DNA from 2 places in the Streptomyces sp. NPDC001617 genome. Region 2 is predicted to be linked to the other one. Evidence: predicted binding sites of a transcription regulator. Region 2 holds the regulator's gene; the other holds the start of a gene.
What was found. Region 2 encodes HspR, which represses chaperone genes until heat shock. Its sites were predicted from a motif close to TTGAGNNNNNNNNNCTCAA; they were not measured.
Positions count from the first base shown of each region.

Region 1: the regulator HspR is predicted to act here: its motif matches at 2,974-2,992, upstream of lon (endopeptidase La).

Region 1 covers NZ_JBSFHA010000047.1:27,076-34,392, reverse strand. Annotated here, with positions in the region: gene ACWC09_RS30485 (hypothetical protein) at 1-207, shown strand, start outside; gene ACWC09_RS30480 (rhomboid-like protein) at 376-1,185, shown strand; gene ACWC09_RS30475 (sulfatase family protein) at 1,182-2,684, opposite strand; gene lon (endopeptidase La) at 3,015-5,429, shown strand; gene ACWC09_RS30465 (lysozyme) at 5,501-6,319, opposite strand; gene ACWC09_RS30460 (MarR family winged helix-turn-helix transcriptional regulator) at 6,511-7,002, shown strand; gene ACWC09_RS30455 (protein phosphatase 2C domain-containing protein) at 7,009-7,317, opposite strand, start outside.
Region 2 covers NZ_JBSFHA010000054.1:30,497-37,813, reverse strand. Annotated here, with positions in the region: gene ACWC09_RS33285 (circularly permuted type 2 ATP-grasp protein) at 1-671, shown strand, start outside; gene ACWC09_RS33280 (alpha-E domain-containing protein) at 668-1,600, shown strand; gene ACWC09_RS33275 (transglutaminase family protein) at 1,602-2,444, shown strand; gene ACWC09_RS33270 (sugar ABC transporter substrate-binding protein) at 2,487-3,557, opposite strand; gene ACWC09_RS33265 (heat shock protein transcriptional repressor HspR) at 4,076-4,522, opposite strand; gene dnaJ (molecular chaperone DnaJ) at 4,528-5,709, opposite strand; gene grpE (nucleotide exchange factor GrpE) at 5,755-6,420, opposite strand; gene dnaK (molecular chaperone DnaK) at 6,417-7,317, opposite strand, start outside.

The DNA.
Region 1 (7,317 bases), on a different contig from region 2:
CACCGGGTGGACGCCACTCCGACCGGCCTTGTGCTGGAGTTCGAGAAGAGCTGGGAGGACGAGCGAGGCACCTGGTACTGCCGGGAGTTGATGCGCGCCGAGATCCGGGACGGCGCGATCAGCGAGGCGTCCGTCTACTGCACGGGTGACTGGGATCCCGCCACCCAGGCGGCGCATGCGAAGCAGGTGTCCCTCTTGAGGCCGTGAGCTCCCTTCCCCGGCCCGGTCGGGATCGACGTACTCACCGATGAACCGTCGGCTCCTGAGTCTTCGCTTAGAGGTTGCTGAGAATCGCCCGATGCGTGGCGTCGGTCATAGACAGTGGCCCGTGTGGCCCCGAAAGGTGGGGTTGCGAACGGAAGGAGACCCCCCACTGTGGAACACGCCGCGACGGCCGACGCCAAGCCCTTGGCCGGGCCCCTTCCCGAGGTCTCCGACCTGCTGGACGGCCTGCCTCGCCAGCGCGTCCCGGCGGCGCCGGCACCGTCGTCGGCCGCACCGGCGCGGCCCTCCGGCCCCCGCACCCGCCTCCGCCCCTGGCACATCCTGCCCACCCCCACCGGCACGCCCTTCACCTTCGGCTACGCGGCCGCCCTCGCCGTCACCTCCCTGATCACCACCTATGCCTCGCCCTCTCTCGTCTACGCCCTCCACCAGGGCTCCAGCACGGACGTGGCCCACCTGATCCGCACCCCCGTGCTGGTCCTGCTCGCCAGCGCCCTGTGGGTCGCGGGCGGCCTGGCATCGCCGTACGTCCTCTGCTTCCTGCTGGTCCTGACCGCCCTGGAACGCCGTATAGGCGGCGCCCGAGCGGCCGTCGTCTTCCTCCTCGGCCATGTCCTGGCCACCCTCGCGACCGAGGGCGCGGTCGGCCTCGGCGTGCTGGTCGGCGACCTCCCCCACACCTCCCTGCACCGCCTCGACTACGGCATCAGCTTCGGCGTCGCCGCCAGCGTGGGCGCCCTGGCCGGCCTGCTCACCCCATGGCTGCGCTGGCCGATGCTGCTCCTCTTCGGCGGCATGCTGGTCGAGGATCTGATCGCCTTCACCGACCCCATGACCAACTGGGGTCATCTGATCTCGCTGGCGATAGGCGTGGCGTGCTGGCCGATGGTGCGACGCTGGCGCCGGGCCGGCCAGGGCTCCCCGGACGCGCAGACGGCCTCGCTCGTCCCCGCTTCCTAGGACTTCCGCGCCGCGGCCAACTCCCGTGCCAGCCCCGGGATGCCGAGCCGCCGCTCCTGCTCCTCGTTCGCCCCGTGCAGCCGGTTGCTCAGCTGATAAGGGTCGGCCACGAGGTCGTAGTACTCCCGGAACAGCACCTCGCCCGTGCCCTTCGGGCGGCCGGTCCTGTCCAGGCGGGTGCGGTAGTACTCGGTGTACTGCTCCGTCCTGCCGATGTACGTCGCCCAGGTGTGGATCGGCTCCTTGTCCTGCCGGTTCCACCACCACTCCGCGAGCAGGTGGGTGCGGTCGCTCCGGCGGTCGAGGAGGGAGTGGCCGTCGTACGGGGTGTCCGGGGTGATGCCGGCCGCGTCCAGGAAGGTGGGGGCGATGTCGACGTGGGCGGTGAGGCGGTCGTCGGTCCGCGCGCCGCCGTGGCCGCCCTCCGGCCAGGAGACGTAGAAGGGGACCTCCAGGCTCGGACGGTACGGCACCGACTTGCGCAGCCAGCCGTGGTCCGCCCAGCACAGGCCGTGGTCGCTGGTGAAGACCACCAGGGTGTTCTCCAGCTGGCCGAGCTCGCGCAGCTTGTCCCGGAAGTCGCGCATCGCGTCGTCCACGGAGAGCAGGGTGCGCAACTGGCGGGTGCGCAGGGCCCTTCCCTGGGCGAGGGAGTGGTGGGCCTTGCGGAGGAAGAGGGGCTTGTCTCTTCTGTCGGACTCGAAGACCGACGGGCGGCCGTCCCACTCCGGCACGCGCGTGTGGGCGTACTTCCGCTCCGGGATGTTCAGTTCGTGCGCGCTGCGGGTGGCCACGTACGCGAACCAGGGGCGTCGGTCGGTGCGGGACTGCTCGATGAACGAGAGGGCGCGGTCCTTGATGACGGTGGTGTTGTACCCGGGGATGTTCCGGACCGTGCCGTTGTCGTTGTAGTGGCCGTTGTAGTACGCCACCGGCTCCTGGAGCAGCCACTCGTCGAAGTGCGGCGGGTCGTCGCCGGTGTGCCAGTAGTTGAGGTATTTGCCGAACAGGCCCGTGCGGTAGCCCGCCTCGTGCAACTGGCGCTGGACCGTGGTGCGTTGATCGAGGTGGTACGGGTGCCGGGTGTCCAGGACGCCGTGGTTGTGGGCGTACCGGCCCGACATGATCGAGGCACGGGAGGGCGCGCAGAGCGGGGTGTTGGCGTGGGCGCGGGTGAAGGTGACGCCGTTGCCGCCGAGCCAGTCGAGGGTCTGGGGGATGGCCCAGTCCGTGTCCTTCGGCTGGTCGTCGGTGAGGACGAAGAGGATGTTGGGGCGGTGGTCGGAGCGGGCGCGGCGGTGCGGGGTCGGGGAGACGGCCCGACTGGCGGCCGGTGCGGCCGCTCGGGGCACGTTGCCGGCCGGGGTGCTTCCAGCGCTCCCGGAACCGGCGCCGCCCATCGCCCTCGCCACGAAGGGCACGGCCGCCCCCGCGGCCACCACGCCCGCACCGGCGATCACGGCACGCCGGGCCGGCCCCCGCCGCTGTCCCTCGGCCATCCGCTTCCCCAACCCCCGTGCATCCCCGCATGAACCTGTGAACGAGCTTGCAGTCTGCGGCCGCTTCCTGTGAATGGCGTTGCGGTTTCATGGCGGTGCCCCTGCCTTCTGATGCCGGTCGGCACTTCCGGACGCCGGTCCGCACAGGTCAGCCCGTCCGGCGTTCGATGACGGGGCCGTTCAGGCCGAAGCGGGGGTCTGGGGGTGGCAGCCCCCAGCGAACGCCCAGCTCAACGCCCGATCGCTGACAGCGAACGCCACCGGGGGAACATTGGCGAAGCGCTGTGCATTGAGTCGGCATAGCTCAACTTGACTGCCGAAGGGGAGATCATGGCTTCGACGTCCACACCGCTCACTCTGCCTGTGCTGCCGCTCGACGACGAGGTCGTGCTGCCCGGAATGGTGGTTCCGCTGGACCTGAACGACGCCGACGTACGCGCCGCGGTGGAGGCCGCCCAGGCCGCCGCCCGGTCCGAACCGGGAAAGCCGAAGGTCCTGCTGGTCCCACGCATCGACGGCACGTACCCGAGCACCGGCGTGCTCGGCACCGTCGAGCAGGTCGGCCGGCTGGCCGACGGTGATCCGGGCGCCCTCATCCGCGGCCGCGGCCGGGTGAAGATCGGCGCCGGCACCACCGGACCGGGCGCGGCACTGTGGGTCGAGGGGACGAGGATCGACGAGACGGTTCCCGAGCCGCTGCCCGGCCAGGTCGCCGAACTCGTCAAGGAATACAAGGCGCTTGCCACCGCCTGGCTGCGCAAGCGCGGCGCCTGGCAGGTCGTGGACCGCGTCCAGGCCATCGATGACGTGTCCCAGCTCGCCGACAACTCCGGCTACTCGCCGTTCCTGACCACCGAGCAGAAGATCGAACTGCTCGAGACCGCCGACCCGGTGGCCCGCCTCAAGCTCGCCACCCAGCTCCTGCGCGACCACCTCGCCGAGCAGGACGTCGCCGAGACCATCGCCAAGGACGTCCAGGAGGGCGTCGACAAGCAGCAGCGCGAGTTCCTGCTCCGCCGCCAGCTGGAGGCCGTCCGCAAGGAGCTGCGCGAGCTCAACGGCGAACAGGACGGCGAGGAGTCCGACGACTACCGCGCCCGCGTGGAGGCCGCCGACCTGCCGGAGAAGGTCCGCGAGGCCGCCCTCAAGGAGGTCGACAAGCTGGAGCGGTCCTCCGACCAGTCGCCCGAGGGCTCCTGGATCCGCACCTGGCTGGACACCGTCCTCGAACTCCCGTGGAACGACCGGACCGAGGACGCGTACGACATCCAGGGCGCCAAGGCGATCCTGGACGCCGAGCACGCCGGTCTGGAGGACGTGAAGGAGCGGATCACCGAGTACCTGGCGGTGCGCAAGCGCCGTACGGACCGTGGCCTGGGCGTCATCGGCGGCCGGCGTGGCGGTGCCGTACTGGCCCTGGTCGGCCCGCCCGGCGTCGGCAAGACCTCGCTCGGCGAGTCGGTCGCGCACGCCATGGGCCGCAAGTTCGTCCGCGTCGCCCTCGGCGGCGTCCGCGACGAGGCGGAGATCCGCGGCCACCGCCGTACGTACGTCGGCGCACTGCCCGGCCGTATCGTGCGGGCGATCAAGGAGGCCGGCTCCATGAACCCGGTCGTCCTGCTCGACGAGATCGACAAGGTGGGATCGGACTTCCGCGGCGACCCGGCCGCAGCACTCCTCGAAGTCCTCGACCCGGCGCAGAACCACACCTTCCGGGACCACTACCTGGAGGTCGAACTCGACCTGAGCGACGTGGTGTTCCTGGCGACGGCGAACGTGCTCGAAGCCATCCCGGAGGCCCTGCTCGACCGTATGGAGCTGGTCCGCCTGGACGGCTACACCGAGGACGAGAAGGTCGTCATCGCCCGTGACCACCTGCTTCCGCGCCAGCTGGAGCGGGCGGGCCTGGACAAGGACGAGGTGACCCTGGACGAGAGCGCCCTGCGCAAGCTCGCCGGCGAGTACACGCGCGAGGCGGGCGTCCGCACCCTGGAGCGCTCGATCGCCCGGCTGCTCCGCAAGGTCGCGGCCCAGCACGAACTGGGCGACCGGGAGCTGCCGTTCACCATCAAGGACGAGGACCTGCGCGCCCTGATCGGCCGTCCGCACCACGTGCCCGAGTCCGCCCAGGACCCGGCCGAGCGCCGTACGGCGGTCCCGGGTGTGGCGACGGGTCTCGCGGTGACGGGTGCCGGCGGTGATGTGTTGTTCGTCGAGGCGTCCCTGGCCGATCCGGAGACGGGCGCGGCGGGTCTGACGCTGACCGGGCAACTGGGCGACGTGATGAAGGAGTCGGCGCAGATCGCGCTCTCCTTCCTGCGCTCGCACGGTGCCGAACTGGAGCTGCCGGTGGGTGACCTGAAGGACCGGGGCGTCCACATCCACTTCCCGGCGGGCGCGGTGCCGAAGGACGGCCCGAGCGCGGGCGTCACGATGACGACGGCGCTGGCGTCCCTCCTGTCCGGCCGGCTGGTCCGCACGGACGTGGCGATGACGGGCGAGGTCTCCCTGACCGGCCGCGTCCTGCCCATCGGTGGCGTCAAGCAGAAGCTGCTGGCCGCGCACCGGGCGGGCGTCACGACCGTCATCATCCCGAAGCGCAACGAACCCGACCTGGACGACGTCCCCGCGGAGGTCCTGGACAAGCTCGACGTCCACGCCGTGACGGATGTCCGTCAGGTCCTGGAACTGGCCCTCGCGCCCGCCACGAACGACGCGAGGCCGGAGGTTCCGGTGGCGGCGTGACGGACGCAACCGGATAGGAGAAGGCCCGGGTCCCGTGAGGGAGGCCCGGGCCTTCGCCGTACGTGCGTGCGTCAGCCGTTGGCGAGGGCGACGACCCGGTCCAGCGCGCCGTTGAACTTGTCGTGGTCGCCTACGGTCGGGCCGGACGAGGTGTACTGCCACATCGTGTAGTACGACCACCCGGCCGGCAGCGTCCCCACCTCCGACGCGTACCGCGCGATCCACAGCGGGTTGGACGAGGCGAAGCCGGAGTAGTTCCCGGTGCAGTCGGTCCACCAGCTGGTGGCCGTGTAGATCACCGCGTCCCGGCCCGTCCGCGCCTTGTACGTGTCCAGGAAGTCGGTGATCCAGCCGACCATCGCGCTCTGGGACTTGCCGTAGCACTCGGCCCCGTACGGGTTCCATTCGATGTCGAGGGTGCCGGGGAGGGTCTTGCCGTCCTGGGACCAGCCGCCGCCGTGGTCGACGAAGTAGTCGGCCTGGGTGGCGCCGCTGGTGGTGTCGGGGGTGGCGAAGTGGTACGCGCCGCGGATCATGCCGACGTTGTAGGAGCCGTTGTACTGCTGGGCGAAGTAGGGGTTGGTGTAGTACGTCCCCTCGGTCGCCTTGGTGTAGGCCCATTTGACCCCGCTGCTCCACAGGGTCGACCAGGCGACGTTGCCCTGATAGCCGGAGACGTCGACGCCCTCGGTCTGGGTGGCGGCACCGGCGGCGGGGGTGCCGCCCTGGCCGTCGTGGGCGAGGACGCCCATGCCCATGTGGGCGGAGCCGCGGGACGGGGTGGTCGCCGCGTCGGCCGGGGCGGCGAGGGTGAGCGAGAGAGCGGCGAGCAGGAGTCCGGCGAGGAAGAGGCGCCGGGGGCGGAGCGGGTTCGGTCTGTGCACGGGCATGGCGTGCCTCCGAAGGCTCGGTGATGCTCGGTGGGGGGAAACGACGAAGAAGCTACGCACGTAGAGGAACGGGTGTGAAGAGGGGGCGGAGGCTGCCGTTGGTCTAGCCCTGCGAAATACTTGAGGAGCTGCGGCGATGACCGCGTCGGGCGGAAACTTTCAGGACCGGGAAATCCGAGGCAGGGGTTGACGTGCACGAAGGCGGAAACGGGGACGAGACCCGACTCTCCTCCCCAGCGTCACCAAGTGGTGCGGACCAGGAGTACCTGTCCCTGGAGCGCGAACTGACGGTCCTGCTGCGGCGCGCCCGCGCCAACCAGGGCGAGATGGCCCGCGAGGTCCACCCCGACCTGGAGCCGGCGGCGTACGGCCTGCTGATCCGCCTCGACGAGTGCGGCCGCCAGCGGGCCACGGAACTGGCCGCCTACATCGGCGTCGGCAAGGCCACCATGTCCCGCCAGCTCCGCGCCCTGGAGGACCTGGGCCTCGTCGCCCGCGAGCCCGACCCCGCCGACGGCCGGGCGTGGCTGGTGCACCTCACGGACGAGGGCCACCACCGTGTGACGAAGGTCCGGGAGGCCCGCCGAGGGCGGTACGTCAGCCAGCTGGCCCACTGGGACCGGCGCGAGGTGTCCGAACTCGCCCGGCTGCTCGGGCAGTTGAACCGGGGGATGGAGCGGTAGACGGGGTCAGCCGCGGGCGGTGGGCAGTTCCGCGTACACCGCCGTCGCGTCGTCGTGGGTCTTGCTCCGGCGCAGGTGGGTGCGGGTCTCCGCGTCGGACCGTTCCAGTTCGCGGACCCGCTCCACCAGTGCCGTCGCGCCCTCCTTGCGGACGAAGCGCAGACAGTCCGGCCAGTCGCCCTCGTGGAACTTCTCCACCCAGCGTGCGGCCCCGTCGGAGAGGGCCAGCAGGGCCCGTACCTCGCGTCGTGGCACCGTCCCCGTCACCGCGCGTGCCGCCACGGTCGGGTCCGCCGCCGCGGTGAAGAAGCCGCC
Region 2 (7,317 bases):
CGGTGATCGGCTGCCCCGGCATCATGGGCGCCGCGATGGCCGGGAACGTCACACTCGCGAACGCGGTGGGCAACGGGATCGCCGACGACAAGCTGCTCTACACCTACGTACCGGACCTCATCCGCTACTACCTCTCCGAAGAACCGATTCTGCCGAACGTGGAGTCCTTCCGACCTGATGAACCAGGGCAGTTGGACGCGGTTCTCGACCAGATCGACCAGCTGGTCGTCAAGCCCGTCGACGGCGCCGGCGGCCAGGGCATCGTCATCGGCCCGAAGTCCGACAAGGCCACCCTCGAACGCACTCGCAAAGCAGTGACCGCCGATCCGCGCGGCTTCATCGCCCAGCGCCCGGTCGCCCTGTCCACCTCCCCCACCCTCGCGGGCGAGCGCATGGCCCCACGCCACATCGACCTGCGTCCGTTCGCCGTGAACGACGGCAACGATGTCTGGGTCCTCCCCGGCGGCCTGACGCGCGTGGCGTTGCAGGAAGGCAACCTGATCGTCAACTCCAGCCAGGGCGGCGGCTCCAAGGACACCTGGGTGCTCGCGGAGGGCCCGGCCGAGTCGCCCGAGCCGCTCGGCCCCGGCGACCCCCTCGACGTCGCCCCTCGTCAGCTCGGACCCGACGGCACCCCCACCGTCGTACAGGAAGGGGCGCAGCAGCAGTGAACGACGTGATCCTCTCCCGCATCGCCGAGGCCCTGACCTGGACCGGCCGTTACGTCGAGCGCGCCGACGCCACCGGGCGCATTCTCGACGCCTATCTGCACCGCATGCTGGAGGACCCCTGGCGCGACGAGGACGCGGCCTGCCGGTCGCTGTACGCGATCCTCGGCATGGACGCCGGTGACGGCCCCTGCGACATGCAGCAGGTCCTGGACCAGCTGGCCTTCGACGCCCGTTCGACGGGGTCGATCGAGGGGGCGCTGGGCGCGGCGCGGCTGAACGCCCGCAGCGCCCGTGAGGCCGTCTCCTCCGAGATGTGGGAGTGCCTCAACTCCACCTGGCACGCGCTGGCCGACCAGCGGCTGGCGGCGCGCCGCACGGGTCCGTACGCCTACCTGGAACTGGTACGACGCCGAGCAGCCCTCTTCTTCGGTCTCGCCGACTCCACCATGAGCCGCGACGACAGCTGGCGGTTCGTGGTGCTCGGGCGGAGTCTGGAACGGGTCGACATGACCGTACGGCTGCTGTCGGTCCGGGTGCTGGACGCGGCGCACGCGCCGGACTGGCCGACCCTGCTGAGCGCGTCCGGCGCCGACGAGGCGTTCGCCCGCGTGTACAGCGGCTTCGGGGACACCTCGCGGGTGGCCGAATTCCTGCTCCTGGACCGGGACTTCCCGCGCTCGGCGCTGCACGCCCTGACCACGGCGGAGGAATGCCTGACAGCGCTGGGCCGCCCGCGCCAGGACCCGGCGCGCCGCCCGATCGGCCGGATGCGCACCCGGCTCGAATACCTGGACACCCACACCCTCGAAGACCAGCTGCCGGTCCTGCTGCGGGATCTGCAGCAGGCCTGCATGGCGTCCGCCGACGGGGTGGCGGAGCGGTTCTTCCCGTACCAGGGGCCCGTCGAGTGGGCCCAGGAAGGAGCCTGACATGGCTCGTCGCCTCCGCATCAAGCACACCACCCGGGTCTCCTACGCCCAGCCCGCGGCCTCCTCGCACAACGAGGTCCGGATGACGCCGCTGACGCTGCCCGGCCAGACGACCCTGGACGCCCGGGTCACCGTCAATCCGACGACGCCCACCTGGTCGTACTGGGACTACTGGGGCACCCAGGTCACCGGCTTCGACCTGATGGACCCGCACGGCAAGCTCGTCATCACCGCCTCCAGCCTGGTCGAGACGTCCCCGGCGGAGCCGCTGCCGGCCGCGCCGAGCTGGGCCGAGGTGGCCGAACGCATCGCGGGCTCCCGCCTGTTGGAGTTCGCCACCCCCACGGGCCGTACGACGGTCCCGCCGAAGCTGGTCAAGAAGGCGCGGAAGGCGGCGGCCGGGCTCGACCCGCACGAGACGGCGGTCGCGGTCTCGGCGCTGGTCGCCGACCGGGTGTCGTACCTCCCCGGCGCGACCAGTGTGAACACCTCCCCCGCGGAGGCCTGGGAGCAGGGCGCCGGCGTCTGCCAGGACATCACCCACCTCACCGTCGCCCTGCTGCGGGGCGTGGGCCTCCCGGCCCGCTATGTCTCCGGTTATCTCCACCCGGAGCGCGAGGCCGAACTCCACCGTCCCGTGGCCGGGGAGAGCCACGCCTGGATCGAGTACTGGGCGGGCGACTGGTGCGGCTACGACCCCACCAACCGCGTCCGCGCCGACGAGTCCCACGTGGTGGTGGCCCGGGGCCGCGACTACGACGACGTGACCCCGCACAAGGGCATCTACCGGGGCGTGCCCGGAGGGTCGCCGGAGGTGTCGGTGGAGTTCACGCGGGTGGCGTGAACGGACGGGAGAGGGCCGGGTGTCGGCGCCCGGCCCGCTTCGTCACTTCAGGCCGACCGTCGCGCACTCCGACTTGTACGCGCTGGTGCAGATCTGCGAGACCTTGTAGATGCCGTCCGCGACCACCGTGTCCTTGATGTTCTTCTTCGTCAGGGCGGTCACGGTGACGAGCTGCGCGGGGATGTTCTTGTTGCTGGGGCTGTCCACGCTGTCCTGGGTCAGGGCGTCGAACTGGATGTTCTTGCCCTGCACCCTGAAGACGGCCATCTGGGCGGCGGCCTCGGCCTCGTCCGGGTAGGGCTTGTAGACGGTCATGTACTGCTCGCCGGAGAGGATCCGCTGCACCGCGTCGAGGTCCGCGTCCTGGCCGGTGATCGGCGGCATCTGGGTCACGCCGGCCGCCTTGAGGGCCTTGACGATGCCGCCCGCCATCGCGTCGTTGGCGGAGTACACCGCGGCGATGTTGTCCTTGCCGAGCGCATTGGCCGCCGTGGCCGTCTCCTGCTCGGCGACCTTGGGGTCCCAGTCCTTGGTGTCGTACGACTTGGCGATCGTCACCTTGCCGTTGAGCTCGGACAGCGCGCCGGCCTTGAACTGCTTGCTGTTCGGGTCGGTCGGCGAACCGTTGATCATGATGACCTTGTCGGAGGTGTCGGCCTTCGACCCCAGGGCGTCCAGGAGCGTACGCGCCTGCACCTCGCCCACCAGCTCGTTGTCGAAGGAGACGTACGCCTCGATCGGGCCCTCGGCCAGCCGGTCGTAGGCGATGACCGGGATGCCCGCGTCCTTGGCCTTCTTCACCTGGGTGGCGATGGCGTGCGAGTCGACGGCGTCCAGCACGATGATGTCGACCTTGTCGTCGATCATCTTCTGCATCTGCTTGGTCTGCTTGGAGGCGGACGACCCGGCGTTGGCGTACGCGACGCGACCCTGGTTGTGGGTGAGCTCCAGGATCTTCTTCTTCATGATCGGGTAGTCGAAGTTGGTGTAGCGGGTGTTGATGGTGTCCGGCATCAGCACGCCCACCGTGAGGTCGTTGCCCTTCGTCGGGCTCGCCGAGCTGCTGTCCCCCGACACGTTCAGCATGCCGCAGCCGGCCAGCGACAGGGTCATCGTGGACGCTGCCACGGTTATGGCGATACGACGCGTGGGGCTGCTGCTCACTGGCCTGCTCACTTCTGATGCATTCGGGACGGACGCGACTGATTCGGGACGTGACTGGAAAGCCAACGCGGAGCCGCCCCCGGGCGTCAAGCGGAACTACTTAACGAGTGCGCAACGCCACGCTCAGCTGACCATGTGAAGACATGGCGGAACCCCCTCCAAACGCCCTTTACCGACCCTCCACTCGACGCCCGGCAGGAGGAAGGAAAAGATCCGCATATCCAACCCGATTCCCGGTGGTTCGACGATCGGGCCAGCTCCGGGCCCCACCCCCGGCTCGACCGAATGACCGAACAAACCCAGCCACTCACACGACGGTCAATGGCATGCAAAGATCCGTCCCACCAAATGCCCTACAGAAGGACCGACTTGAAACCGGCCGGACGCGCGACCGCCGCGGCACAGACGCGAAAGGGGCGGGGTGGCCGCTGGGCCTCCCCGCCCCTTCCTCATCTGCGCCTGTGCGCCTAGTCCTTGGCCTTCTTCGGCCGCCACACCACCAGCGCGCTGGTCTGCTGCACCTCCTGGTACGGCACCAGGTCGCGGCGGTACGACGCGTGCACCGCCGCCTCGCGCTGCTGCATCGCCGCCGCCGCGCCGTCCACGGCCGCCTGGAGTTCGACGACACGCTGCTGGAGCGCGGCGACCTGGTTCTCCAGTTCGATGATGCGCTTGATGCCGGCCAGGTTGATGCCCTCGTCCTGGGACAGCGCCTGCACCGTGCGGAGCAGTTCGATGTCCCGGGCCGAGTAGCGGCGGCCCCGCCCGGCCGTGCGGTCCGGGGAGACCAGGCCGAGGCGGTCGTACTGGCGAAGGGTCTGCGGGTGCAGGCCGGAGAGCTGGGCCGCCACCGAGATGACGTAGACCGGGGTTTCCTCGGTCAGTTCGTACGGGTTGCGTCGACGGCCGTCCATCTCTCTCATACTCCCTTCGCGGCCTGGAACAGCTCCGCCCGCGGGTCCTCGCCCGCGGTCGCCTCGCGATACGCCTCCAGTGCGTCACGAGCCTTCCCCGTCACGTCCTTCGGGACACTCACCTCGACGGTGACCAGCAGGTCGCCGCGGGTGCCGTCCTTGCGGACCGCGCCCTTGCCCCGGGCACGCATGGTGCGGCCGTTGGGCGTGCCCGGCGGCAGCTTCAGGGTGACCGGCGGTCCGCCCAGGGTGGGGACCCTGACCTCGCCGCCGAGCGCCGCCTCCGCGAAGGTCACCGGGACCGTCACCGTGAGGTTGTCGTCCTTGCGGCCGAACACCGGGTGCGGGGAGACATGGACCGTGACGTACAGGTCGCCCGCGGGACCGCCCCGTTCGCCGGGTGCGCCCTTGCCGCGCAGGCGGATGCGCTGCCCGTCGGAGACACCCGCAGGGATGCGGACCTGCATGGTGCGGGACGACTTGGCGCGACCGCTGCCCGAACAGACCTCGCAGGGGTTCTCCGCGATCAGGCCGCGGCCCTTGCAGTCCGGGCAGGGGTCGGTGAGCGAGAAGCCGCCGCCCGAACCCCGGGCGACCTGGCCGGTACCGACGCACGTCGGGCACACCCGTGGGTTGCCGTTCGCGTCGCCGGTGCCGGAGCATGCCTTGCACGGGGCCTGCGAGGTCATGCGCAGCGGAACCGTCGCGCCCTCGATCGCCTCGGTGAAGTTGAGGCTGACCTCGGTGTCGATGTCCTGGCCGCGCCGGGGCTGCACCCGGGTCGTACCGGAGCTGCCGCGGTTGAACAGGCCCCCGAAGACGTCACCGAGTCCGCCGCCGAAGCCGCCGGAACTCCCGCCGCCGCCCTGGGCGCCGCCTCCGAAGAGGTCGCCCAGGTCGAAGTTGAAGGAGCCGCCCGCGCCGCCCGGCCCCGGGCGGTACCCGCCGTTGCCGAAGAGGGCGCGTGCCTCGTCGTACTCCTTGCGCTTCTTGGGGTCACCGAGGATGTCGTTCGCCTCGGAGATCTCCTTGAAGCGCTCCTCCGCCTTGGCGTTGCCCTTGTTGGCGTCCGGGTGGAACTCGCGGGCGAGCTTCCGGTACGCCTTCTTGATCTCGGCCTCGGTGGCGTCCTTGGGGACGCCGAGGACCTTGTAGTAGTCCTTCTCGATGAAGTCCTTGGTGCTCATCCTCGACGCTCCCCCTTTCCGGTGTTCCGCTCACTCTCTACGACTTCAGCCCTCCTCAGGGCCGTTGTCCTTGTCGTCGCCGGCCGCCGGAGCCTCGTCGGCCCCCTCGGCCTTGACCGTCTGCGCGCCCGGCTGGGGCTCGGCGACGGCCACCCGCGCGGGGCGGATGGTGCGCTCGCCGATGCGATACCCGGGCTGCAGAATCGCCACGCACGTCGTCTCGGTGACGTCCGGCGCGTAACTGTGCATCAGGGCCTCGTGGATCGTCGGGTCGAAGGGCTCGCCCTCCTTGCCGAACTGCTGCAGACCCATCTTCGCCGCGACGGTCTCCAGCGACTCCCCGACGGACTTGAATCCGCCGACGAACTCGCCGTGTTCCCGCGCGCGGCCGATGTCGTCGAGCACGGGCAGGAGTTCGGTCAGGAGGTTCGCGATGGCGATCTCCTTGACCGTGATCCGGTCCCGCTCCACGCGGCGGCGGTAGTTCTGGAACTCGGCCTGGAGCCGCTGGAGGTCCGTCGTGCGCTCGTCGAGCGCCTTGCGCACCTGGTCCAGCTGGGCCGTCAGACCGGCGATCTGTACTGCTGCGTCCCCGGCCGGGGCCGCCCCCTCCCCGTTGGAGGAGGGAGCGGCCTTCGGCTCGGCGTCGTCGGGGGTCGCGCCGGAGGGGACGTCGGGCTTCTCCTCGAAGCCCGGGGTCTCCTCCGTCACGCGGCACCGTCCTTGCGCTCGTCGTCCACGATCTCGGCGTCGACCACGTCGTCGTCGGCCTTGGGCGCCTCGTCATCGGCGGACGCGCCACCGGCGGCCTGCGCGGCCTGGGCGTCGGCGTACATGGCCTGGCCGACCTTCTGGGAGACGGCCGCGACCTTCTCCGTGGCGGTGCGGATCTCGGCGGTGTCCTCGCCCTTGAGCGCGGTCTTCAGCTCCTCGACGGCGGCCTCGACCTCGGTCTTGACCTCGCCGGGGACCTTGTCCTCGTTGTCCTTGAGGAACTTCTCCGTCTGGTAGACGAGCTGCTCGCCCTGGTTGCGGGTCTCGGCGGCCTCGCGGCGGCGGTGGTCCTCCTCCGCGTACTGCTCGGCCTCCTGGCGCATCCGGTCGACCTCGTCCTTCGGCAGCGAGGAGCCGCCGGTGACGGTCATCTTCTGCTCCTTGCCCGTGCCCAGGTCCTTGGCGGTCACGTGCATGATGCCGTTGGCGTCGATGTCGAAGGACACCTCGATCTGCGGGACGCCACGGGGCGCCGGCGGCAGACCGGTCAGCTCGAACATACCGAGCTTCTTGTTGTACGCCGCGATCTCGCGCTCGCCCTGGTAGACCTGGATCTGCACGGACGGCTGGTTGTCCTCGGCGGTGGTGAAGATCTCGGACCGCTTGGTCGGGATCGTCGTGTTCCGCTCGATGAGCTTGGTCATGATGCCGCCCTTGGTCTCGATACCGAGGGACAGCGGGGTCACGTCGAGGAGCAGGACGTCCTTGACCTCACCCTTGAGGACACCGGCCTGGAGCGAGGCACCGATGGCGACGACCTCGTCCGGGTTCACACCCTTGTTGGCCTCCTTGCCGCCGGTCAGCTCCTTGACGAGCTCGGCGACGGCGGGCATA